3 regions of the Aminobacter sp. MDW-2 genome follow, and region 1 is predicted to be linked to each of the others. Evidence: riboswitches for the same ligand, from Rfam matches in the RefSeq annotation. Region 1 holds a riboswitch; each other region holds the start of a gene.
The links. A riboswitch is a leader RNA that binds a small molecule or an ion and turns the genes downstream of it on or off. The one in region 1 is predicted to bind cobalamin.
Positions count from the first base shown of each region.

Region 1 (7,817 bases):
GCCCGAGCCCGCCAAGCATCCAGAAGATCGCGACATGGGCAGCCTTGGGGTCGCCGATGAAGATCAAGAGGTTGCCTGCGGCCGAGATGATGAAGCTCACCGCCACGCCGGCAAGGATCAGCTGGCCGGCCGACTGCGCTCGCGCCAGGTTGGCGATGGCAAGCACCAGTGCGGTTGCCGCCAGCGCGCCGGCAAAGGCGAAGACCGGTACGGTGACGGTGCCGAGCACCATGCCGGCATGGATCAGCGCCATGATCGCGCCGAAGGCCGCGCCCGACGAAATGCCGAGCAGATGCGGATCGGCGAGCGGATTGCGTGTCACCGACTGCAGGGCTCCCCCCACCAGCGCCAGCGATGCGCCGACTATGGCGCCCAGGATGACGCGCGGCGCGCGCACGTCCCAGACGATATTCTCGCGTCCGCTCGACCAGACCGCCTCGACGCTTCCAGGTATCAGCTTGTTGGCGACGACGCCCCATACCGTCTCGAGCGGGATCGCCACCGGCCCGACGCCGACGGCGATGACCATGCTAATGACAAGCACTACGGCCAGCCCCGGTATCAGGGCCGGCATGGCGTGGATCAGGACGTGTCTTGGCCCTGTGACGAGGTGGCGATGCGACACGGCTCAGTCGGCCCGCATCGCGGCGGCCAGCCGCTTGATCGCCGCAATGTTGCGCGGTCCCGGCGTCGCCTCGTTGTATTCGAGCACGAAGAAGCGGTTGTTCTTCACTGCCTCGATGTCCTTGAAGGCCGGGTTGGTGCGCATGTAGTCGATCTTCTGCTCGGCAGTTACCTCACCGTAATTGACGATCACCACCATGTCGGGATTGCGCTCGATGACCGGCTCCCAGCCGATCTCGACCCAGCTCGACTCGACGTCGTCGACGATGTTCTTGCCGCCGGCTGCCTCGATAATGGCGGTCGGCATGGCGTAGCGTCCGGCGGTAAACGGCTTCTGCTCGCCGGAATCGTAGATGAACACGTTGACCGGCTTGTCGAGCTTGGGCAGCTCGGCCTGGAAGTCGGCGAGTTCCTTCTCATAGCCTGCCACCAGGACCTCCGCCTTCTCGCGCACGCCGAAGATGGCGCCGAGATTGAGCAGGTCGGCATACATGTCCTGAAGCGACGACTTGTCCTTCTTCATGATGTGGATGCAGCTTTCGGTCAGCTCGTAGACAGCGATCTTGAAGGGCGCGAGCGTATCCGGGGTGACGTCGCCGCCGACCTTCATGCCGTAATTCCAGCCGGCGAAGAACAGGTCGGTGTCGGCGCCGAGCAGCACTTCCTTGCTGACGTATTGTGGGGCGAGTTCGGGCAGTTCGCCGACGCCCTTGCGCAAATCCTCGCTCAGCGTCTTCCAGCCGGAGATGCCGGAATAGCCGGCCATGTGGTCGGCGAGGCCGAGCGCCAGCATCATCTCGGTCAGGTTGACGTCGTGCGAGACGGCGCGCTTGGGCGCGGTCTCGAAGGTGACGTCGCGGTTGCAGCTCTTGACGGTGACGGGGAAGCCGCTGGCCATAGCTGTTGCGCAGGTGGCGAGCAGGGCGGCGGCGATGATGGGCAGGCGCATGGAGGCTCCTTGATGTTCAGCGTTCGAGGTGGAAGGAAAAGCGTGGACGACCGGTGACGGGATGGTCGTCGAGGGTCGCTCCGACGGAAAAGCTGTCACGTATGCGATCGGGCGTCAGGATGTCGGCGGGCGCGCCGCAGGCAATGGCGCGGCCGCCGTCCATGACAAGCACGCGGTCGGCATGGGCCGAGGCGAGCGCCAAATCGTGCAGGGAAACGATGACGGTGCAGCCGAGATTGCCGAGCAGTTCCAGCACTTCGAGCTGGTGGCGGATGTCGAGGTGGTTGGTCGGTTCGTCGAGGATCAGAAGGTCGGGTCGCTGCACCAATGCCCGGGCGATCATCACGCGCTGCTTTTCGCCGCCCGACAGCGAGCAGAGGTCGCGCGCAGCGAGTGCGGTCAGGCCGAGCAGGGCAAGGGCTGCCTCGACTTGGTCGTAGTCGCGGTCGCTGGTGCCGAAACTCGTGACATGCGGGGTCAGGCCCAACTCGATGATTTCTGCGACGGTCAGGCCGAAGTCCGAGGCGCTTTCCTGAAGCACGGTCGCGATACGGCGGGCGCAGTCGCGCGGCTTCATCTTCCAGATGTCGGTGCCGTCGAGGCGGACAGTGCCCGAAGTCGGCTTGTGGTAGCGGTAGAGGCAGCGCAGCAGGCTCGACTTGCCGGCGCCGTTGGGGCCGACGATGGCGAGCAACTCGCCCGGCGCAACCGCAAGGCTGATCGGCTCGAGGATCGGCTGCGAAGCACGAGGGCCCCAGCTGACGCCATCGAGTTCGAGCAGTGCCGGGGTGGTGCCTACAAGGCGGCTAGCGGCGTGGACGCGATCGAGCATGCCCTGTCTCCGCGGTCGGGCGGAGGCAGCAGAACGATCCGGAAAGCGCGCCGGTACCGAAGAAGGCAGTCGCAACCATCATCATCTCCGCGGCACACCCCGGCCGGTTGAGTTAATCGGATGATGGCAGGTCTCCTGGCTTGCGGGTGATCGCGCCTCGGAGCCTTCCCGGCCTTTCGGCCAGTGGCATGTTTCCGAATTGCTATCCGCTCACAGTTGCGGGGGCAGCCACGGTTTCGCGTCGGGGACGTCTCACCGTGTTCCCATTTAACCTGCTGCCCGAACCGGATAGCAGGAACCATCGCTGTCGTGGCTACAGCAGCGACGGGTTGCTGACAATCGCTAAAGCGTCATGCCGCCTGCTGAATTGCGTCACGGCGGTCGAGCGCGAAGGAAATGAGCGCCACGCCGAAGGCAGACAGTGCGATGGCCGCGCCGACGAAGGGCAGGTCGGCATAGCTCACGCCCATCGAAATCGCAGCACCACCGGCCCAGGCGCCGGCGGCGTTGCCGGCGTTGAAGGCGCCCTGGTTGAGGGTGGCCGCGAGGTTCGGTGCCTCCGAAGCGGTTTCGACGACGCGCATCTGCATCGGCGGCACGATGACGAAGGTGATGACGCCCCACATGAAGACGAGCAGGATCGCCGCTGGCGCCGAAGAGCTGAGTTCGGCGAAGGCGACGTGGATCGCCGCCATCACCACCAGCGCGCCGATGGCTGTGGGCATCAGCTTCCAGTCGGCCAGCTTGCCGCCGATGATGTTGCCGATGGTCATGCCGCCGCCGAACAGCAGCAGCACCCAGGTGACCGATTCAACCGAGAGGCCGCTGACGTCGGTCAGGATCGGCTTGATGTAGGTGAAGACGGCAAACAGGCTGCCCGAGGCGAGCGCCGAGATGATCATGGCGAGCCAGACCTGGAGCTTGCCCAGCACCTTGACCTCGCCTGATACCCCGCCCTTGCCGGGAGGGGCGACGCCCGCAGGGACCAGCCAGGCTATGGCCGCCACCGAGAGCAGGCCGATGACGACGACGGCAAAGAAGGTGGCGCGCCAGCCATAGGCTTCGCCGAGTGCCGTGCCGCCGGGAACGCCGAGGATGTTCGCCAATGTCAGGCCGGCAAACATCAACGCAATTGCGCTGGCGCGCTTGTTGGTTGGGACCAGGCTTGCCGCCACCACCGAGCCGATGCCGAAGAAGGCGCCGTGACCAAAGGCGGTGATGACGCGGGCGATCATCAGCGTCCAGTAAGTGGGGGCGATGGCGCAGAGCAGGTTGCCGAAGACGAACATCATGGCGAGCCCGATCAGCACCGGTTTGCGCGGCAGTTTCGCTGTGCCCACCGCGATGATCGGGGCGCCGCCGACGACGCCGAGCGCGTAGCCGGTGACCAGAAGACCGGCGGCCGGGATCGACACGCCGAGGTCTGCGGCGACCTCCGGCAACAGGCCCATGATCACGAATTCGGTGGTGCCGATGCAAAAGGATGCAACGGCCAGAGCGAGGATCGGCAAGGGCATGGGCGGACTCAGGGGAGCTGAAACGATTTAGACGCACAATTTCCTCATGTCCGGCGCGGCACAAGCGACGTTGCCGCATTGCAGCAATGCACCTGGCGCATAGGAGAAGTGCGCAAGGCGCTAGCTGAGACGATCAGGATTGCTGGGTGAGGTCGCGTCGGAGAAATTCGTAGAGCCGGTCGACTGCCGAATTGGCGGCCTGCGGGTTGCGCAATATGCCGATTTCCATCTCGGGCAGCGGCGGCAGGCCCTCGGCTTCGCCGATGACGCGCAGGCCGGGGGGCACGCTGCGCTGGGCGAGCACGGCTACTGGCGGGTACCCGTTCGTCGCACGGGTACCGCCCTTGCCGGCCAGAAATGAAAAGGGCGCCCGAGGCGCCCCTTCCGATGTCGATGCGCCCAGACTCAGTTCTGCCTGGGCAGCCTGTAGGCGACGATGTAGTCGCCGCGGTCAGGCGACTGGCGCGCCCCGCCGGCCGAGATGACCACATATTGCGTTCCGCTCTCATGCGAGACGAAGGTCATTGGCGTAGACTGGGCGCCGACAGGCAGCCGGCCCTTCCACAACTCATTGCCCGTCTCCACGTCGAGTGCACGCAGATAATAGTCCTGCGTGCCGGCGTAGAAGACGAGGCCGCCTGACGTCGCGATCGGACCGCCCAGCGTCGGCATGCCGATCGGGATCTGCAGGCCGGTTTTCATGCCAAGCGGACCGGTATCCTGCAGCGTGCCCGCCGGAACCTGCCAGGCGATCTGGCGGGTCTTGAGGTCGATGCCGGTGAAGGTGCCATAAGGCGGCTGGTGACAGGGAACGCCGAGCGGCGACATGAAGCCGTTCTTCAGCGCGCCATAGGGCGTGCCCTTCTGCTGCGACAGGCCGTCATGGGCTGCCGAGCCGCCATAATTGTCGGTCTCCTCGCGCGGCATCAGCTGGGCGAACTGCGGCATGCGGATGTCGTTGACGATCAGCAACCCCCGGGCCTCGTCGATCGCCGCACTGCCCCAGTTCATGCCGCCATAGTAGCCTGGAAAGATGATCGAACGCGTCAGGCCGGGAGGCGTGAATTCGCCCTCGTAGCGCATCTTCTTGAACTCGATGCGGCAGTAGAGCTGGTCGTAAGGCGTCGCACCCCACATCTTGGCCTCGGCGAACGGCTCCGCACCGATCGCCGGCATGCCGACCGAATAGGGCTGAGTCGGCGACAGGAAGTCCTCCGGCACGCCGCCGGTCTGCGGAACGGCGCGCTCCTCGACCTCGGCGATCGGCTTGCCGTCGCGGCGGTCGAGCATGAAGATCTGCCCGCGCTTGGTGATCTGGATCAGCGCCGGAACCGTGCCGCCCTTGCCATCCGGCACGTCGTAGAGCGCCGGCTGGGCGGGAACGTCGTAGTCCCAGATGTCGTGATGCACGGTCTGGAACTTCCAGCGTTCGCGGCCGGTTGCAATGTCGAGGGCGACGACCGAGGCGGTATAGTCCTCGGCGGCCTTCGAGCGATGTGCGCCAAAGAAGTCGGGCGTGGCGTTGCCGGTCGGCAGGTAGACAAGGCCAAGGGCCTCGTCATAGGCCGGTGTCGACCAGACATTGGGCGTGCCGCGGGTGTAGCTTTCGCCTTCCGGCGGCAGCTTGGTGATGGCGGGGTTGCCGAGATCCCAGGCCCAGACCAGTTCGCCGGTGAGGGCGTTGAAGGCGCGTACGGCGCCGGAGGGTTCACCTGTCTCGACATTGTCCCACACCCAGCCGCCGACCATGATCAGGTCACGCGCCACGGTGGGGGCGGAGGTCTGGAAGTAGAAACCGTCCTTGATCTCGCCCATGCCGCTTTTGAGGTCGACGATGCCGCCATTGCCGAAATCCTGGCACAGCTCGCCGGTCTTGGCATCGAGCTGGATCAGGCGGGCGTCGATGGTGGTCATGACGATGCGGGCGGCGCAGGATGCCGCCGCAGCGGGCATGTCGGGCGTCGACGCTACGACGCTTGCGGGTGCCAGCGGGTCGGCGGAGGCTGCATTGGCCTCGCTCGGTGCCGAAGCCGGCTCGTAATAGCTGACGCCACGGCAACGCTGCCACAGCGGCGACTTGGCTTTCGGGTCGAATTTCCACTTCACTTCGCCCGTATCCGGGTTCAGCGCATGGACGATGTTGTTGGGCGAGCAGGTGTAGAGCGTGTCGTTGACGAAGAGCGGCGTGTTCTGGTCCTGCGCGGTCCCTGAGGGGATATCGCCCGATTGGAACGTCCAGGCAACCTCGAGCTTGTCGACATTGTCGCGGTTGATCTGGTCGATCGGGGCATAGCGTGTACCTGCCGGGGTTCGGCCATAATGGCGCCAGTCGGTGGCGCTGGCGGCTGCCGGAGGAACGCTCGGCTTGGGCTCGGCAGAGGCGAGCGTATTGCTGATGATGCCATGTGGGGTGAAGCCGTAGAAGGCGGTAGCGACAAGTGCCGCGACCAGCAGGCCGGCAAGCGCGAACGGAGCCCGTTTGCCGGTGCGCGTCGGGAAGAGCGGGGCGAGCAACAGCGCCGGGATGGCGATGACGGCAGGTGCTACGAGGCGCGGAATCAAAGGCCAGAATTCGAGGCCGGATTCCCAGAGCGCCCAGGCAATCGTTGCCAAAAACACCAGGCCGTAGAGCCAGAGACCCGCCCTGCGGCGCATGACGTAGAGAATGCCGGAGGCGATGACGCCGAGACCGGCAAGCGCGTAATACCAGGATCCGCCCAGGCCGATCAACTGGACGCCGCCGTAGACGAGCGGTGCCCCGATGACGACCAAGAGCAGGCCGAATAGAACCAGAAGCCAGCCGCCGCTGCCTCTGGGTGTCTGTTGTGCTGCCATGTCGATGTCTCGCGAAGATTGAACCGAAAATCAGCCGCCCGGGCGGGCGGTTTCGGACGCGACCGTCATGCCGGCGCTCTGCGGAGAACTCCTCGCCTCTACCTCCGCACAGACGTCGCGACCGTGTTCCGGCCGAGAATCTCATCGCATCCTAATAGATAATATGTTATCTTTCTCGAATGTCCAATGACGCATCCGACCGCGCCGGTTTCGGCAGGAGCCTGCTCTCCGTCGCCCGGCTTTGGCGCCACGCGGCGGACAGCGCGCTCGACGACTGCGGCCTGTCGCATGCCACCGCCATGCCGTTGCTGACGCTGTCGCGGCTGGGCGACAATATCCGCCAGGGCGTGATCGCCGACCATCTCGGTTTCGAAGGTCCGTCTCTGGTGCGCATCGTTGATCTGCTTGCAGCCGACGGCCTGATCACCCGCAGTGGCGATCCCGGTGACCGCCGTGCCAAGATTCTGTCCCTGACCGATGCCGGCCGCAGCCGCGTCGAGGAGATCGAGTTGATCCTCGAACGCCTGCGCACCGAGCTTCTGGCCGACGAGGACGCCGCGGAACTTAAGGTCGCGCTCGGTGTGCTTGTGCGTCTTGAACAGCGGCTGCTGGCAGCGGATCCGGACAGCTGAGGGTAGGGGCGGAAAGGTTCATCTATCTGGGCCGCAACCGTTGTTCGCCGGTCATGGCATGGCATCGCCGCGACGGTCCGACCCACGCAACGGTGATTACCCCTGTCGCTGGCAACTCACTTACCGCATTCTGCGCTATGGCCAAGCAGCGTCACGCTGCTAGGTTCCAGACCTTCAGTCACCCCAAGAGGCAGAATTCCATGACCAGCCAGATCGACAAGGCCAAGGCCTTCCATGCCCTGCATGTGAAGGGCGACCCGGTGGTGCTCTATAACATCTGGGATCCCGGCAGCGCGGCCATCGTCGCCAAGGCCGGTGCCAAGGCGATCGCGACGGGCAGCTGGCCGGTTGCCGCTGCCTTCGGTTTCGCCGATGGCGAAAAGATTCCGCTCGACCTGGTACTCTACAACATCCGCCGCATCGTCGCC
Region 1 covers NZ_CP060197.1:2,473,432-2,481,248, forward strand. The annotation lists gene H5P29_RS12025 (iron ABC transporter permease) at 1-574, opposite strand, end outside; gene H5P29_RS12030 (ABC transporter substrate-binding protein) at 629-1,573, opposite strand; gene H5P29_RS12035 (ABC transporter ATP-binding protein) at 1,590-2,405, opposite strand; cobalamin riboswitch at 2,513-2,723, opposite strand; gene H5P29_RS12040 (MFS transporter) at 2,756-3,922, opposite strand; gene H5P29_RS12045 (hypothetical protein) at 4,056-4,226, opposite strand; gene H5P29_RS12050 (membrane-bound PQQ-dependent dehydrogenase, glucose/quinate/shikimate family) at 4,328-6,757, opposite strand; gene H5P29_RS12055 (MarR family winged helix-turn-helix transcriptional regulator) at 6,937-7,389, shown strand; gene H5P29_RS12060 (isocitrate lyase/phosphoenolpyruvate mutase family protein) at 7,590-7,817, shown strand, end outside.

Region 2 (7,817 bases), 230 kb from region 1:
GGGTCTCCGGCCCCGATTTGCCCGTCGGCGCGCAGGTGCGTGTCATAGGCGCTGCCGACACCGATCTGGAACTGGTGGTGGAGCCGGTCTGAGGCAAGCTCTCCTGATCGCTTGAGCGGCACCTCGCCCGCCCCCTGGAGCATCCCTTTGACTTGACCACATGACCACGCTCAATTATTAGATTGATCAATCTAATAATAAATGAGAGCGCGGATGCGCAAGGTCGACCCAGAAAAGTTCGAGGCAAAAAAGCAGCAGATCCTGACTGCGGCGATCACCTGTTTTACCCGGAAAGGTTTTCACGGCACCTCGACCGCGGAAATCTGCGCCGAAGCAGGCATGAGCCCCGGCAACCTGTTCCATTACTATCCGACCAAGCACGCAATCATCGCGGCAATCGTCGAGCAGGATCGCCGCGAGACGGCGGCCTATTTCGCACAGATCGACAACAGCCAGGACCTGTTCGGCGAGATCCTCAAATTCATGGACGTCGTGCTCGAACTGGCCGCCGACCCGGCCTATTCGAGCCTCGCACTCGAAATCGCGGCGGAGGCGATGCGCGACCAGCAGATCGCAGCCCTCGTCACGGCCCATGACGCCGAAATGCGCACAGCACTCGCCCTGATCCTGCGCGATGCCGCCGCGCGCGGCGAGATCGGGCCGGGGCTCGATCCTGCCGACGGCGCCCAATGGATCTCCGCGCTCATCGACGGCGTGTTCGGCCGCGTCGCCGTCGACCCCGGCTTCAAGCCGCTCGAGCAAAAGAAAACATTGCATCTGCTGTTGACCCGCTTTCTCAGGCCGGGAGCAACGACATAGGCGAGACAGACGGGCACAGGCCGGCAAGGCTTGCCCCGGAAATCCTGGAAACCAGAACCAGCAAAGGATGCTGCGGCTCGCAGCGAAACTGTCATGAACACCTTGCGCCTTGCCAGGACACGCGCCCCGTTTGCCGGGCTGCAGCTGGCCAGTATCTTCTTCAGCCTGGGCAATGCAATCACCGCCATCGTCTATCCCTGGCTGGTCTACGACCTCACCGGCAGCGCCAGTTGGATGGGCATCGTCGCCTTCGTGACACTCGCTCCGGCTATTCTCGGCAGTGCGTTTGGCGGCCCTGTCGCCGAAAGACTCGGCATCCGCCAGACCGCCATGATCGCTGTCGGGCTCGGCTGCGCAGCGTCGATTGCCGCCGCCCTGCTCTACGGCTTCGGCATGCTGACCATCGGTGCACTCGTCGCGCTTGCCTTGCTCGGCGCCATATTCGACGGCCCCGGCAGCGTCGCGATCGAATCCCGCGTTCCCGAAATCGCGCGTCTGGCGCGCATGCCGCTGCTGCGCGCCAATGCCATCGACGACCTTGTCGACAACGGCGCTGCCATCGTCGGGCCGGCGATCGCTGCCTTGCTGGTGGCGATCGTCGAGACCTCTACGCTGTTGTGGATCATCGCCGCACTCAACATCGTGACCGCATTGATGACCGCGCTCAGCCTGCCCCAGTTCCGCCTGCGGCAGATGTCCTCAACCGCGTCCACTGAACTGGCTGGCGCGATGCGCATCATCTTCGGATCGGTCCGCCTGCGGACGGCCCTGCTGCTGGCAAGCCTTGGCACCGGCACCTTCGTCGCACTCGAAAATGTTGCCCTGCCGGCAATTCTGCGCGCCGAAGGGCAGTCGGCTTCGACATTGGGACTCTATCTCACCGCCGCCGCGGCCGGTGCGATAGCGGTCAACCTTGCAATGGCCGTAATCGGCGGTCGGCCCGCCTTGCGCAGTGTCTTCGTTGCCGCCTTCGTCGGCCTGGCCGCCGGCGTCATCATGCTCGTGATCGACCGCGCGGTGCCCACGCTGATTGCATCAGGTGCAGTTCTCGGCATCGCCGCCGGCCCGCTCTCGCCTGTTTTCACCACCCTGTTGCAGACCAGTGCGCCGAAGAACCTGCGCGCCCATGTCATCGGCGCATCGATCGGAATGATCCTCGTCACGGCCCCGCTTGCCGCTCTCGTTGTCGGTGCCGCGCTGGATCTGTTCGGCCCGACAGCTGTTCTATCGGCATGCGCGGCCATGCTTGCCGCCTGCGCGGTCATCGGCGCGCTCGCCCTCGGTCCGGACGAAGCTGAGTAGGGGGCCGTCAGGCAGTTGGCAGCAGGGCGCCGGTCAGGCGGCGCCAACCCGGAGCAGATCGTGGAAGTGGATGATGCCGACAGGCTTGTCGCCTTCGACCACCGGGATGGCGCTGATGTTGTGCTCGTTGAGCATTGCCGTCGCAGTGCCCGCCAGCATCTGCGGCGGTACCGTCTTGGGCTGTCGGGTCATGATGTCCTCGACATTGGTCTCGGCGAGATTTCGATCGAGATTGCGCGCCAGGTCACCGTCGGTGACGATGCCGGCCAGCCGGCCCTGCTCGTCGACGACAACGACGCAACCGAAACGCTTCTTGGACAGTGTCTTTACTGCCTCCGGCATCTTGGTGCCGACGGCGACGATCGGCATTTCCTCGCCCTTGTGCATCAGGTCGCCGACCGGCATCAGGCTCGCGCCGAGCTGGCCGCCGGGATGGAAGGTGCGGAAATGATCGGCAGTGAAGCCGCGCGCCTCGAGCAAAGCTACGGCCAGCGCGTCGCCGACGACGAGTTGCAGCAGCGTCGACGTCGTCGGCGCAAGACCGTGCGGACAGGCTTCCGGCGCCCGGGGCAATGACAGGACGACGTCGGCCTGACGCGCCAAGGCGGACGTATCGCCGGCCGTCAGCGCAATCAGCGGGATCGAAAAGCGCCTCGAATAGGCAACGATACCCTTGAGCTCTGCTGTTTCACCCGACCAGGAGAGTGCGACGATCGCGTCTTCCCTGGTGATCATGCCGAGATCGCCGTGAATGGCTTCCGAAGGATGGACGAAATAGGCCGGAGTCCCGGTGGAGGCCAAGGTCGCCGCCAGCTTGGAGCCGATATGCCCACTTTTGCCGACGCCGGTGATGATCGCCCGGCCGCTGAGCTGGCCCAGGATCGAGACAGCCCTGGCGAATGGCTCGGCGAGCGGGCCTTCAAGCGCTGCGACAAGCGCGGCGATGCCGGCCTGCTCGATGGTGACGGTGCGGAGCGCGGAGGCGATCGACGCCTGCCCGTCCGGCTCTTTTTTCAGCGATCCAGCGTGCATGGCGCATGCGTTAGCGCGTCGGCGTGCGGCTGTCCATGATTATCCGCCCAAAACGAGGCCTCTCAGGGCGTGCGGGAAACGCTCCGTTAACCATGGCGATTTACCAGTTGGTAAGTGCGACGCCCTTGCGTCGGCGAAGCAGTGGGAAAGATGGCGCAGATCAGGCCGGAGCAACGGACACAGACCACGGCACTCCGCATCTTGCTGGCGACGGCAAGCGTGGCGACGTTGCTGTGCGCCGCACCGCTGCATGCCCAGGAAACCGCCTTGCGCGGACCGGTCAGCGAAGACGACATCAACAACACCCTGCGGCTTTACAAAAGGCGCCCTGCGGCCGAGCAGGCGCAGGACCAGGCACCGGCCTACCAGCCGGTCAGCCCCGGCGCGATTCCAACCCAGGCTGACGCTGAGGCCACCGATTTGTTCAGCGAACCGCCCAACGCCGACGGCACATCGGCCGGCTCCTTGCCATCCGCCCGTCCGCCCACGACCGCGCGCCAGCGCGCCCGCGAGGCACGCGAGCGGCTGGCCGGCACCGCCGCGCCGACGGCTGCCGAGCGGCCAGCAGTGCCGGCAGCCGACGAAGAGCTGACCACCGGCACCGTACGCCAGGGCACCGTCGATTCCGAAACGGAGATCGAGAACGGACCCGAAGCCGAGCGCCAGCGCGCCATCGAAGGCCGCAGGCCTCAGCCGGATGCGAACCCGTTCGAGCCGACTGGCATCCGTTTCGGCACCTTCGTTCTGAAGCCGAGCCTTGAACAGGGCGTCACCGCGACGTCGAATGCGGATTCCAGCTTTAACGGAAAGTCGGCCGTTCTGTCCGAGACGACTCTCAGGCTGAACGCCGCGTCCGATTGGGAGAGCCATTCGGCGACCATCGACGCCTATGGCAACTACCGAAAATCCATCTCCGGCCAGGAGGTCAAGGATCTCAGCGGCGGCATCGACGGGCGGCTGCAGCTCGATCTCGCCGACGACATGCGCGCATTGGCGCAGCTCGGCTACAGCATGCGCCCGGAATCGACGTCGTCGCCCGTGGTCATCTCCGGCACCGCCGAGCGGCCGACCCTGCACACGCTGAACGGCGCGCTGGGTGTCGAAAAGGCCGTCGGCAAGTTCCGCTTCGGAGTGACCGGCGAAGCTGTCGACGAAAGCTACAGCGACGCCGAACTGACCGACGGCACCACGCTCTCACAGAAGGACCGCGACTCCAGACTCTATACCGGCAAGGTCCGCGTCGGCTACGAGGTCTCACCGGCGTTGACGCCCTTTGGCGAGGTCGAATTCGGCCGCCGGGTCTATGACCTGCGCTTCGACACCGCCGGTTTCGAGCGCTCGTCCAAGCGTACCGGCGCCCGCGCCGGCGTCGAGATCGACATGGGCGAAAAATTCGGCGGCGAGATTTCGGCCGGCTGGATTTCGGAGGATTTCGACGACGACCGGCTGAAGACGGTTTCCGCCGCGACGATTGCCGCTGATCTCAGATGGTCGCCGATGCGCGGCACGATCGTCGGCCTGACCGGCGAAACCCTGGTCGAGGGATCGACGACCCCGGGCGACAGCGGTTCGGTGCTCTACAACGGCCGCCTCAGCGTCGAACGGCAGATCCGTTCCAACCTGACTGCATTCCTCGCCGGCGGCGTCGGCTACCGCGACTATGCCAGCTCGAACGACCACGAGCTGAGGCTCAGTGCCGAAGCGGGCCTGACCTGGTGGCTCAACCGCTACGCCGGCCTGACCGGCAAGCTGCGCCATGAGACCTTCGACAGCACCTTGCCGTTCCGCGACGCCAAGACCAACAGCGTCTTCGTCGGGTTGAAAATCCAGCGCTAACCTGCTTGGGGCAAACCGCCGATCGCGGCGGCTGCGGCCCTCAAGGCCGTCTCCCCCTGCCCCGCATAGACCTCGCTCATGATCAGCTCGGCAAGCGGCAGACGGCATCCCCAGCCATGGCGCTCGAGATCGGGCTTGTCGGCGAATTCGCTGACGTGGCCGACGCAGAGATAGGCCACCGGCACGACGTGATCGGGAATGCCTAGCAACTGCTTCAGCGCCTCGCGATCGAGGATGCTGACCCAGCCGACGCCTATGCCCTCGGCACGCGCGGCGAGCCAGAAATTCTGAACTGCGCAGACGGTGCTGAAGAGGTCCATCTCGGGATTGTGCCATCGCCCGAGCGGAGAGGTTGCCGAACGGCTGCGGTCGCAGGTGACGACCAGGTTGAGCGGGCTTTCGCAGATGCCTTCGAGCTTGAGCTTGCGGTACAGCTCCCGCTGCTCCTCGGCGATCTCAGGCAGTTCCTGCTGCCGCGCCGCAAAGAACAGGTCGCGGACGCGCTCGCGTCGTTCGCGATCTCTGATGACGATGAAGTTCCACGGCTGCATGAAGCCGACCGACGGCGCGTGATGGGCCGCCAGCAGCAGCCGCGCCAGCACATCGTCGTCGATCGGATCAGGCAGAAAATGGCTGCGAACGTCGCGGCGCGTGAAGATGGCGCGGTAAACGGCATCCTGTGCGGCGATATCGAAACAGCCTGAAACGGCCTTCAACTGGTCAGCAAGCATCGCATATCCCCTGGCGAGCATGTCGGTTCCCTCCGCCTGACCATGCGGAGGTCGATGTCTGCCGGGCCGGTCTTCTGGCTCGAGTTCAACCCGTCTGCGGCGCCTTCCCGTTCAGGATGAACAGTGGCCTCTGCCGATACGGTCCCTCTTACAGCGTTGGGCACGCCACGGATTTGCACCGTGTTCCCGATTCTCCCGCATCGCTGCGGGCACCTGGCAGGGTATTTCTAGCGGCAGCAGCGGCCGAAAGCCATCGCACCGTGCGTCCAATCCTGACGCACGGGCGACATGTGGCTTACTTGCCCGGCTTGATCTCGCCGAGCAGCCCTTCGATGACGCCGGCCATGCTCCTGCTGAGATCGGAGCGCGACAAGGCAAAGGCAACGTTGGCTTCGACGAAACCTTCCGGCGAGCCGCAGTCGAAGGTGCGGCCGCGATAATGATAGCCGTAGAAGGACTGCATCTTCTCGAGCTTGAGCATGGCGTCGGTCAGCTGGATCTCGTCGCCGGCGCCACGCTCCTGGCTTGCCAGGATGTTGAAAATCTCCGGCTGCAGAATGTAGCGGCCATTGATGAACAGGTTCGAGGGTGCCGTACCCTGCTTGGGCTTTTCCACCATGCCCTCGATCTCGAAGCCGGTGTGAACCGACTTGCCCTTGCCGACGATGCCGTATTTGTGCGCCTCGGCCGGGTCGCATTCCTGGACGGCGATGATGTTGTTGCCGGTCTCGGCATAGAGCTCGACCATCTCGCGCATGCAGCTCTTTTCCGACTGCATGATCATGTCGGGCAACAGCAGCGCGAAGGGCTCGTCGCCGACCAGCTCGCGCGCGCACCACACTGCGTGGCCAAGGCCGAGCGGTACCTGCTGGCGCGTGAACGAGGTCTGGCCCGGGGCCGGCTGCAACCGCTGCAGGCGCTCCAGTTGCTCGGTCTTGCCGCGCTGGGCCAGCGTATCATAAAGTTCGAACTGGACGTCGAAATGGTCTTCGATGACCGCCTTGTTGCGGCCCGTGACAAAGATGAAATGTTCGATGCCCGCTTCGCGCGCCTCGTCGACCACGTACTGGATTACAGGGCGATCGACCACAGTCAGCATTTCCTTGGGGATAGACTTGGTGGCAGGCAGAAAACGCGTGCCCAGGCCCGCGACCGGAAAAACTGCCTTGCGAACTCTTTTCATTGCGTGGTCGTCCGATAGAGGGATGTATCGGACGCCAACTTTGCCACGCCCGAATTGATGAATACTGAATGCGTTCACATATTCGGCGACAGCGGGCAAGACCATTGATCACGCGATCTTGATTGTCCGAACAGCTAGGTGGACAATCCCTCAACCCGCTTTTCGTTCCCCAACGGGTCTATGGTAAACTGATTGATAACCGGCATCGGCGATGAATCGTGTTTCTGATCTCTCCAAGGAGGAAAGAATGCCCCTTCGCAAGACCGCCAAAGGCCTCCTGAGCGCCGCTGCCCTTTCGCTGGCATTGATGCTTCCGGCCGGCCCGGCGGCCGCCGAAGCCGGTTTCCAGCGCTGGGTGGCGAGCTTCCGCTCCGTCGCCGCAGACAACGGGATTTCCGGTTCGACCTATGACCGCGCCTTTCGTGGCGTGACCTCGGCCGACCCCGAAGTACTTGAAAAGGCCCGCTTTCAGCCCGAATTCACCGCGCCCGTCTGGGACTATTTCGACAATCGCGTCCATGACCAGTCAATTGCTGTCGGTCGCGAGATGGCGCGCAAGTGGAAACCTTGGCTCGACCGCATCGAGGCCAAGTATGGCGTCGACCGCTACATCCTGCTCGCCATCTGGTCGATGGAATCGAACTACGGCGAGATTCTCAAGAACGACAAGGTGATGCGCAATGTCGTGCGCTCGCTGGCGACGCTCGCCTATGGCGACCAGCGCCGGGCGAAGTTCGCCCGCACCCAGCTGATCGCGGCGCTGAAAATCCTGCAGCGCGGCGACATCGACGAAAGTCACCTCGTCGGCTCCTGGGCCGGCGCGATGGGCCACACCCAGTTCATCCCGACCAGCTACCAGGCCTACGCGGTCGATGCCGACGGCAATGGCAAGCGCGACATCTGGAACTCCGTGC
Region 2 covers NZ_CP060197.1:2,245,430-2,253,246, reverse strand. The annotation lists gene H5P29_RS10960 (NfeD family protein) at 1-92, shown strand, start outside; gene H5P29_RS10955 (TetR/AcrR family transcriptional regulator) at 214-819, shown strand; gene H5P29_RS10950 (MFS transporter) at 913-2,121, shown strand; gene H5P29_RS10945 (SIS domain-containing protein) at 2,155-3,153, opposite strand; gene H5P29_RS10940 (outer membrane beta-barrel protein) at 3,304-4,989, shown strand; gene bluB (5,6-dimethylbenzimidazole synthase) at 4,986-5,741, opposite strand; cobalamin riboswitch at 5,767-5,952, opposite strand; gene galU (UTP--glucose-1-phosphate uridylyltransferase GalU) at 6,016-6,903, opposite strand; gene H5P29_RS10925 (lytic murein transglycosylase) at 7,151-7,817, shown strand, end outside.
Region 2: it holds a riboswitch for cobalamin, as region 1 does, so the genes downstream of both, bluB (5,6-dimethylbenzimidazole synthase) here and H5P29_RS12035 (ABC transporter ATP-binding protein) in region 1, are expected to answer to the same signal.

Region 3 (7,817 bases), 2.2 Mb from region 1:
CTGGCCTCACCTGGAACAGACACATGCCGGCGCCGCCCAGCTACGGCTGGCGAGGATCTGGAAGACTTGTTTTGTGCGTCGTTCCGCGAGGCGGGCGCTTTTCGCCGAAGCGTTTCACAATAATATGACTATCATTGTCATATTATTTGACAGGAAAGCGCGAATGACCTAGCGAACCCGTCCCTGTTGTTCGAGCGGCGTCGGGTAGGCAATGAAATTTCGAGAGAAACTGAACGCCTTGCGCAAGATACCGCTCGGCGATTGGCGGATACTGATGCGGATCATGGGCATCTACCGCCGTGAATTTTTTCTTGCCATTGCACTTTCGCTAGCCGGAATCGTGCTCTCGGTGACGGTTCCGATCCTTTCGCAGAAGATCGTCGACAGCGTCATGGTCGGCAAGGACGGTTGGGCAGCGACCCAGTTCGCCGCCATCGCCATCGTGGCGGCGGTTATCAGGCACATGACCTCACGCTGGCACAACTCGCCGATCAACGACGTGGACGCAAGGTTCACCGCCCGGCTGTCGAGACGCATCTACTTCCGCCTCATGCGCATCCCCTATGAGAGTTCGGCATCCGCAGGCGGAAGCACGATCAACCTCCTCAACGAATCCCAGCGTGTCGCCACCTTCATGCTGAGCGCTGCGCCGAATTTCTTCCTCACCATGTTGGGTGCTGCCGTCTCGTTCGCCGTGGCGCTGTACTACGACTATCTCATCTGCCTGCTGGCCTTTGTCGTTGCCCTGATCTTCGCCGTTTTTGCCCGCAAGACCAATGCCCAGCTGGGCGAGGCGAGCCGCAGCTCGTTCCGCCTCAACGGCGCCCTGCAGGGGGCGACCGCTGAAACGGTAGGCAACATCCGCGGCATCAAGTCGAATGCGGTTGAGCGCTTCTTCATCGGGCGCTGGTCCGCGAAGTCGGCCGAAGCCATCAAGGCGCGCTGGCACATACTCGACCTCTCGCACTCCTATTCGTTCACGCTTGGCCTGCTGAGCGAGATCCTGACGCTGCTCGTCGTCCTCGTCGGCTGCTGGCGCATCCTGCGCGGCGATCTCACGATCGGTGGCCTGCTTGCGCTGCAGCTGCTCGTCACCCGGGCGACCATGCCGATGCTGACCAGTGCCGGCATCCTGATCCAGTTCCATTCGGTGAGCGCCACCGTCTCGGCCCTCGCGGCTTTCCTCAAGCGCCAGCCGGAGCGCGCCATCGTTGCCCCGGCGCTGCGTGCTGCTGATTTCGGCCCGATCACGGTCGAGGATCTGACCTTCCGCTATCCCGAGGCGACGGCTGCGGCACTCAACGGTGTCAGCCTGGTGCTGCCGGCGACGGGCGTCGTGGCGATCGTCGGCCGCAATGGCTCCGGCAAGTCCAGCCTGCTGCGCGTGCTTTTGGGACTGGAGCGCGATCATGCCGGCAAGGTGGCAATCGGCGGCATCGACGTCCGCGCCTACAATCCGCGCTGGCTGCGCGGCCGCATAGGTGTTGTCGACCAGGAGACGTCGCTGTTTTCGGGTACCATCCGCGAGAACCTTCAGGCGTCGCTGCCGCGCCCGCTTCGCGACGACGAGATCGACAAGGCGCTGGCGTTTTCCTCCGCCGACAAGTTCACCGCCGGCCTGCCCAAAGGCATCGACACCGAACTGGTCCAGGCAGGGCAGAACCTCTCCGGCGGCCAGCGCCAGCGCCTGGCGATTTCGCGCGCCGTGCTGCGCGATCCGCACATCGCCGTTTTCGACGAACCGACCTCGGCGCTCGACGCCGAATCGGCGATGGCGCTCGAACGTGAACTGCTGGCCTTCGGCCGCGACCGCCTCGTCATCATCGTCACGCATCATCTCTTTTCGGCGCGTTCGGCCGACATGATCGTCGTGCTCGACGATAGCAGGATCGTCGGCACGGGCAGCCATGAGGCTCTGACTGCCGAATGCCCGGTCTATCAGGCGCTGTGGCGCGACTACGTCAGGGATTGATCGGCCGCCGGCGTTGATCGGTCGATGAGGGTGGAAATGATTCTTCCACCTGTTGACACGACGCCGGGCAGTCATACTATATGTAGACATCGTGGTCTTCCGAGTTGATTCCAGCTCGGGAGCTAAGAGGGAAGCCGGTGCGCGATTTCGCAATGCCGGCGCTGCCCCCGCAACTGTAAGCAGTGAGTTGCTGTCGCGTAGTGCCACTGGCGCCAATGGGCGCTGGGAAGGCCAGACAGCAGCAATGACCTGCGAGCCAGGAGACCTGCCGCGATCGAGTCTGAACGTCCACGGGCGGGGTGTCCGGTGGTGCGCTTGCGTTCTGCTGGCTTGCGCCGGCCGAAATCCGGCATGCGTCCGCCCAAGGCCCTTCGCCCCCAAACCATCGGGGAAGATGATGCCGGCGACCTCTACACTTCAATCCAGCGGAACCGACAGCGTTCCGTCCGCTCTCAGCCAGGGTTCCGAGACCGCGTCCGAACCTGGCTACCGTGTCATCCGGCGCAACGGCGCGGTGACGCCGTTCGATGCGATCAAGATCACTGTGGCGCTGACCAAGGCATTTCTCGCCACCGAGGGTTCGGTGGCCGCCGGTTCGCGCCGCGTCCACGACGTCGTCGAGGAACTGGCCGGCCAGGTGTTCGCCGCGCTGACCAGGCGGGCAGATAGCGGCCGCACCTTCCACATCGAGGAAATCCAGGACCAGGTCGAACTGGCGCTGATGCGCTCCGAGCATCACAAGGTCGCCCGCGCCTATGTGCTCTACCGCGAGGAACGTGCCCGCGAACGCGCTGCCGCCAAGGTCACGTCGGTCGAGGTCGCCGCACCGCCGCTCCAGGTCAAGGCCGATGACGGCGGCCTGGCACCGCTGAACGAGACGCGACTGGCCCGCATTGTCGACGAGGCCTGCAGCGGGCTCGAGGCCGTCTCAGCGGATGCGATCCTGGCCGAGACAAGGCGCAATCTCTATGACGGCATCACCGCCGACGAGCTTTCGCTGGCGCCGATCCTGGCCGCCCGTACGCTTGTCGAAACTGAACCGAACTACGCCTTCGTCAGCGCCCGGTTGTTGCTGGACCGGTTGCGGCGCGAGGCACTGAGCTTCGTCTCGGCCAGGTCTGAGCAGGCCACCCAGGCCGAAATGACCCAGCGCTATGCCACCTATTTCCCCGCCTTCATCGCCACCGGCATCAAGGCCGAATTGATCGACCCCGAACTTGGCCGTTTCGACCTTGCCAGGCTCAGTGCCGCGCTAAAGCCCGAGCGCGACCTGCAGTTCCAGTATCTGGGTCTGCAGACGCTCTATGACCGCTATTTCCTGCACAGCAAAGGCAAGCGTTTCGAACTGCCGCAGGCCTTTTTCATGCGCGTGGCTATGGGCCTGGCAGGCCGCGAGATCGACCGCGAGAGCCGCGCCATCGAGTTCTATGATCTTTTGTCGTCCTTCGATTTCATGGCCTCGACGCCAACGCTGTTCAACTCCGGCACGCTGCGCCCGCAATTGTCGTCCTGTTTCCTCACCACCGTCGCCGACGATCTCGACGGCATCTTCAAGGCGGTGAAGGACAATGCGCTGTTGGCCAAATATTCCGGCGGGCTAGGCAATGACTGGACCCCGGTGCGCGGCCTCGGCGCCCACATCAAGGGTACCAATGGCGAGAGCCAGGGTGTGGTGCCGTTCCTCAAGGTTGCCAACGACACGGCTATCGCCGTCAATCAGGGCGGCAAGCGCAAGGGTGCTGTCTGCGCCTATCTCGAGACCTGGCACGTCGATATCGAGGAGTTCCTCGACCTCAGGAAGAACACCGGCGACGACCGCCGCCGCACCCACGACATGAACACCGCCAACTGGGTGCCGGACCTGTTCATGGAGCGCGTCGAGGCCGATGGCGTGTGGACGCTGTTTTCGCCCGACGAGGCGTCCGACCTGCACGATCTCTATGGCACGGCGTTCAAGGCGGCCTACGAAAGCTACGAGGCCAAGGCTCTGGCTGGTGGCATCAAGGTGTTCCGCACGGTCAGGGCGCTCGACCTGTGGCGCAAGATGCTGACCATGCTGTTCGAAACCGGGCATCCGTGGATCACCTTCAAGGACCCGTGCAACATCCGCTCGCCGCAGGGCCACATCGGCGTCGTGCATTCGTCGAACCTCTGCACCGAGATCACCCTCAACACTTCGAAGGACGAGGTCGCCGTCTGCAATCTCGGTTCGGTCAATCTTGCCAATCATATCGCAGCCGAGGGGCTCGACATCGACCGTCTGGCGCGCACCGTGAAGACGGCGATGCGCATGCTCGACAATGTCATCGACATCAATTTCTACACCATCCCCGAAGCCAGGCGCTCCAACCTGCAGCATCGTCCTGTCGGCCTCGGCCTGATGGGATTCCAGGATGCACTTCAGGCGCTGAAGATCCCCTATGCGTCAGACGCTGCCGTGGCCTTCGCCGACGCCAGCATGGAGGCGATCTCCTACAACGCGATTTCGGCGTCCTGCGACCTTGCCGCCGAACGCGGGCGTTATCCGAGCTTTGACGGTTCGCTGTGGTCGAAGGGCATCCTGCCGATCGATTCCATCGACCTCTTGGCCAAGGCGCGCCCCGGTGTCGACATGGACGGCGCCTCGACGCTCGACTGGGATGCCTTGCGCAAGCGCGTCAGGAAGACAGGTATGCGCAACTCCAACACCATGGCGATCGCGCCGACTGCGACCATCTCCAACATTTGCGGTGTCGCGCAGTCGATCGAGCCGGCCTACCAGAACCTGTTCGTCAAATCGAACATGTCCGGCGACTTCACCGTGGTCAACGCAGCACTGGTGCATGAGCTGAAGGCGCGCGGCCTGTGGGACGAGGTCATGGTCTCCGACCTCAAATATTTCGACGGCTCGATCGGCCGGATCGACCGCATCCCCGACGACCTCAAGGCGCTCTTCGCTACCGCCTTCGAGATCGACAGTGCCTGGCTGATCGAGGCAGCGTCGCGTCGGCAGAAATGGATCGACCAGGCCCAGTCGCTCAACCTCTACATCGCCGATCCAAGCGGCAAGAAGCTCGACGCGCTCTACCGCCTGGCATGGAACAAGGGCCTGAAGACGACCTACTATTTGCGCTCGCGCTCGGCCTCGCATGTCGAGAAGTCGACGCTGAAGGGCACCGACGGCAAGCTCAATTCCGTCTCCGCTGTCGCTGTTGCAGCGTCAGCCCCAATCATCGTCAACGCCGATGTCGCATGGGGCAAGGCCTGCGCCATCGACGATCCCGAATGTGAAGCCTGCCAGTAAGCGGCGATCAGGAAAAGGAACAACAAGATGCTCGACTGGTCCGAACCAAAGGCTGCCGCTGCAACCATCCACCCCGCCTTCACAGGCGACGTCCCGCTTGCCGATGCCACGGGGCTGGGTGTGATCGAACGCGGCGGTGGCCGCGTCCGCGTCGACGACAAGCGCATGATCAACGCCCGTGCCGACGTGAACCAGCTTCTGCCGCTCAAATACCGCTGGGCCTGGGAGAAATATCTCGCCGGCTGCAACAATCACTGGATGCCGACCGAAGTGTCGATGCAGGCCGACATCGGCCTGTGGAAGTCGAAGGATGGGCTGACCGACGACGAACGGCGCATGATCAAGCGCAATCTCGGCTTCTTCGCCGCGTCGGAGAGCCTGGTTGCCAACAACATCGTGCTGGCCATCTACCGCCATCTGACCAATCCGGAATGCCGGCAATATCTGCTGCGCCAGGCATTCGAGGAGGCGGTGCACACCCACACCTTCCAGTACATCGTGGAGAGCCTCAGCCTGGACGAAGGCGAGCTGTTCAACATGTACCGCGAGGTGCCCTCGATCACCGACAAGGCGGCATGGGCGCTGAAGCACACACAGCATCTCGACGATCCGGATTTCAGGACCGGCACGCCTGAAGCGGACCAGGCCTTCCTGCGCGACCTCGTCGCTTTCTACGTCATCTTCGAGGGCATGTGGTTCTACACCGGTTTCGCCCAGATATTGTCCTTGGGCCGGCGCAACAAGATGGTCGGCATTGCCGAGCAGTACCAGTACATCCTGCGGGACGAGTCGATCCATCTGAACTTCGGCATCGACGTCATCAACCAGATCAAGCACGAGAACCCGCATCTGTGGACGCCGGCGTTCCAGGATGAGATCCGTGGCATGATCCGCACGGCTGCTGAGCTCGAGGCCTCCTATGGCCGCGATACGATGCCGCGCGGTTTCCTTGGCCTCAATGCAGCGCTTTGCGAAACCTATATGCACTTCATCGCCAACCGGCGCTGCGCCCAGCTCGGCCTGCAGCCGGTCTTCGCCGAAGTCGAGAACCCATTCCCGTGGATGTCCGAGGCGATGGATTTGAAGAAGGAGAAGAACTTCTTCGAGACCCGTGTCATCGAATACCAGAATGGTGGAGCACTGGCATGGGACTGACCTGGAACCGTCCCACCATTGCATCGGTCATGCCCGAACCCGAACAGGTGTTCCTGGCTTGGCTGGTCGCGCAGCCTGAAGGCGGCAACCTCCACGAGGCCGCCTCGCGGCAGGCCACTCGGCTCGCCGAATATGGTGGCAGGCATCCGGGGCCGCGCCGGCTCAGGCAATTGTTTCTGGACCTTGCCGCCGAACTCGGCGGCGGCACGGCCATGCCGTCATGAAGCGAAGGATTCTTGTCATCGGCATCGGTGCGGGCAATCCCGACTATGTCACGATCCAGGCTGTCGATGCGCTCAACCGGGTCAACGTCTTCTTCATCCCCGACAAGGGTATCGAGAAGGACGGGCTGGCGCGGGTCAGGCGCGAGATCTGCGAACGCTTCATCCGCGACCAGAGCTATCGCACCGTCGCGTTCGAGGTGCCTCGCCGCAGGCCGGCGGCGGAGGACTACGGCACCGCCGTCGCAGATTGGCATGACGCTGTCGAAGGCGTCTACCAACAGCTGCTCATGGAGGAACTCGAGGAAGACGAGTGCGGCGCGTTCCTCGTCTGGGGCGATCCGACGCTTTACGACAGCACCCTGCGCATCCTCGACAGGCTGCAGGCCAAGGGCGGCTTCGAACTCGAATATGATGTCATTCCGGGTATCACCAGCATTCAGGCGCTTGCCGCCCGGCACAAGGTCACGCTGAACAGGATCGGCCAGTCGATCGCCATCACCACCGGTCGCAAGCTTGCGGAGGGTTTTCCCAACAATGCCGACAGCGTCGTCGTCATGCTCGACGGCGAAGGTGCCTTCGCCGGTCTCGATGGTGATCTCGACATCTGGTGGGGCGCCTATGTCGGCACGCCGGATGAAATCCTGGTGTCGGGTAAGTTGCGCGAGGTCGTCGGCGACATCGAGCGCATCCGCAAACAGGCGCGCGAGCAAAATGGCTGGATCATGGACACCTATCTGCTGAAGCAGCCGGACTAGCCGGCAGGCTGGTCGTGTTGCGCGTGGTCGCAAATGCGATAACGACACACTCGACATATTGACATAAAGATGTCTTTATGTGACCTGACGGCTTTGTCGCCGAAAGGATGAAAAGTGTCGCAAAACGCCACCTCGCTCGACGCCCTGTTTGGGTCGGTTGCCGCCAAGCCAGACGGTTCGGAGGTGATGGCAGCGCTGAAAGCGGCGGCGCGCGAGCGCATCCTGATCCTGGATGGCGCGATGGGTACCCAGATCCAGGGGCTCGGCTTCGACGAGGACCATTTCCGCGGCGACAAATTCACCGGTTGCGCCTGCCATCAGCAGGGCAACAACGACCTCTTGATCCTGTCGCAGCCCAAGGCGATCGAGGAGATTCACTACAAATACGCCATCGCCGGCGCCGACATCATCGAGACCAACACCTTTTC
Region 3 covers NZ_CP060197.1:247,903-255,719, reverse strand. The annotation lists gene H5P29_RS01280 (peptidase domain-containing ABC transporter) at 212-1,972, shown strand; cobalamin riboswitch at 2,048-2,260, shown strand; gene H5P29_RS01275 (ribonucleoside-diphosphate reductase subunit alpha) at 2,370-5,255, shown strand; gene H5P29_RS01270 (ribonucleotide-diphosphate reductase subunit beta) at 5,283-6,410, shown strand; gene H5P29_RS01265 (hypothetical protein) at 6,401-6,634, shown strand; gene cobF (precorrin-6A synthase (deacetylating)) at 6,631-7,389, shown strand; gene metH (methionine synthase) at 7,576-7,817, shown strand, end outside.
Region 3: it holds a riboswitch for cobalamin, as region 1 does, so the genes downstream of both, H5P29_RS01275 (ribonucleoside-diphosphate reductase subunit alpha) here and H5P29_RS12035 (ABC transporter ATP-binding protein) in region 1, are expected to answer to the same signal.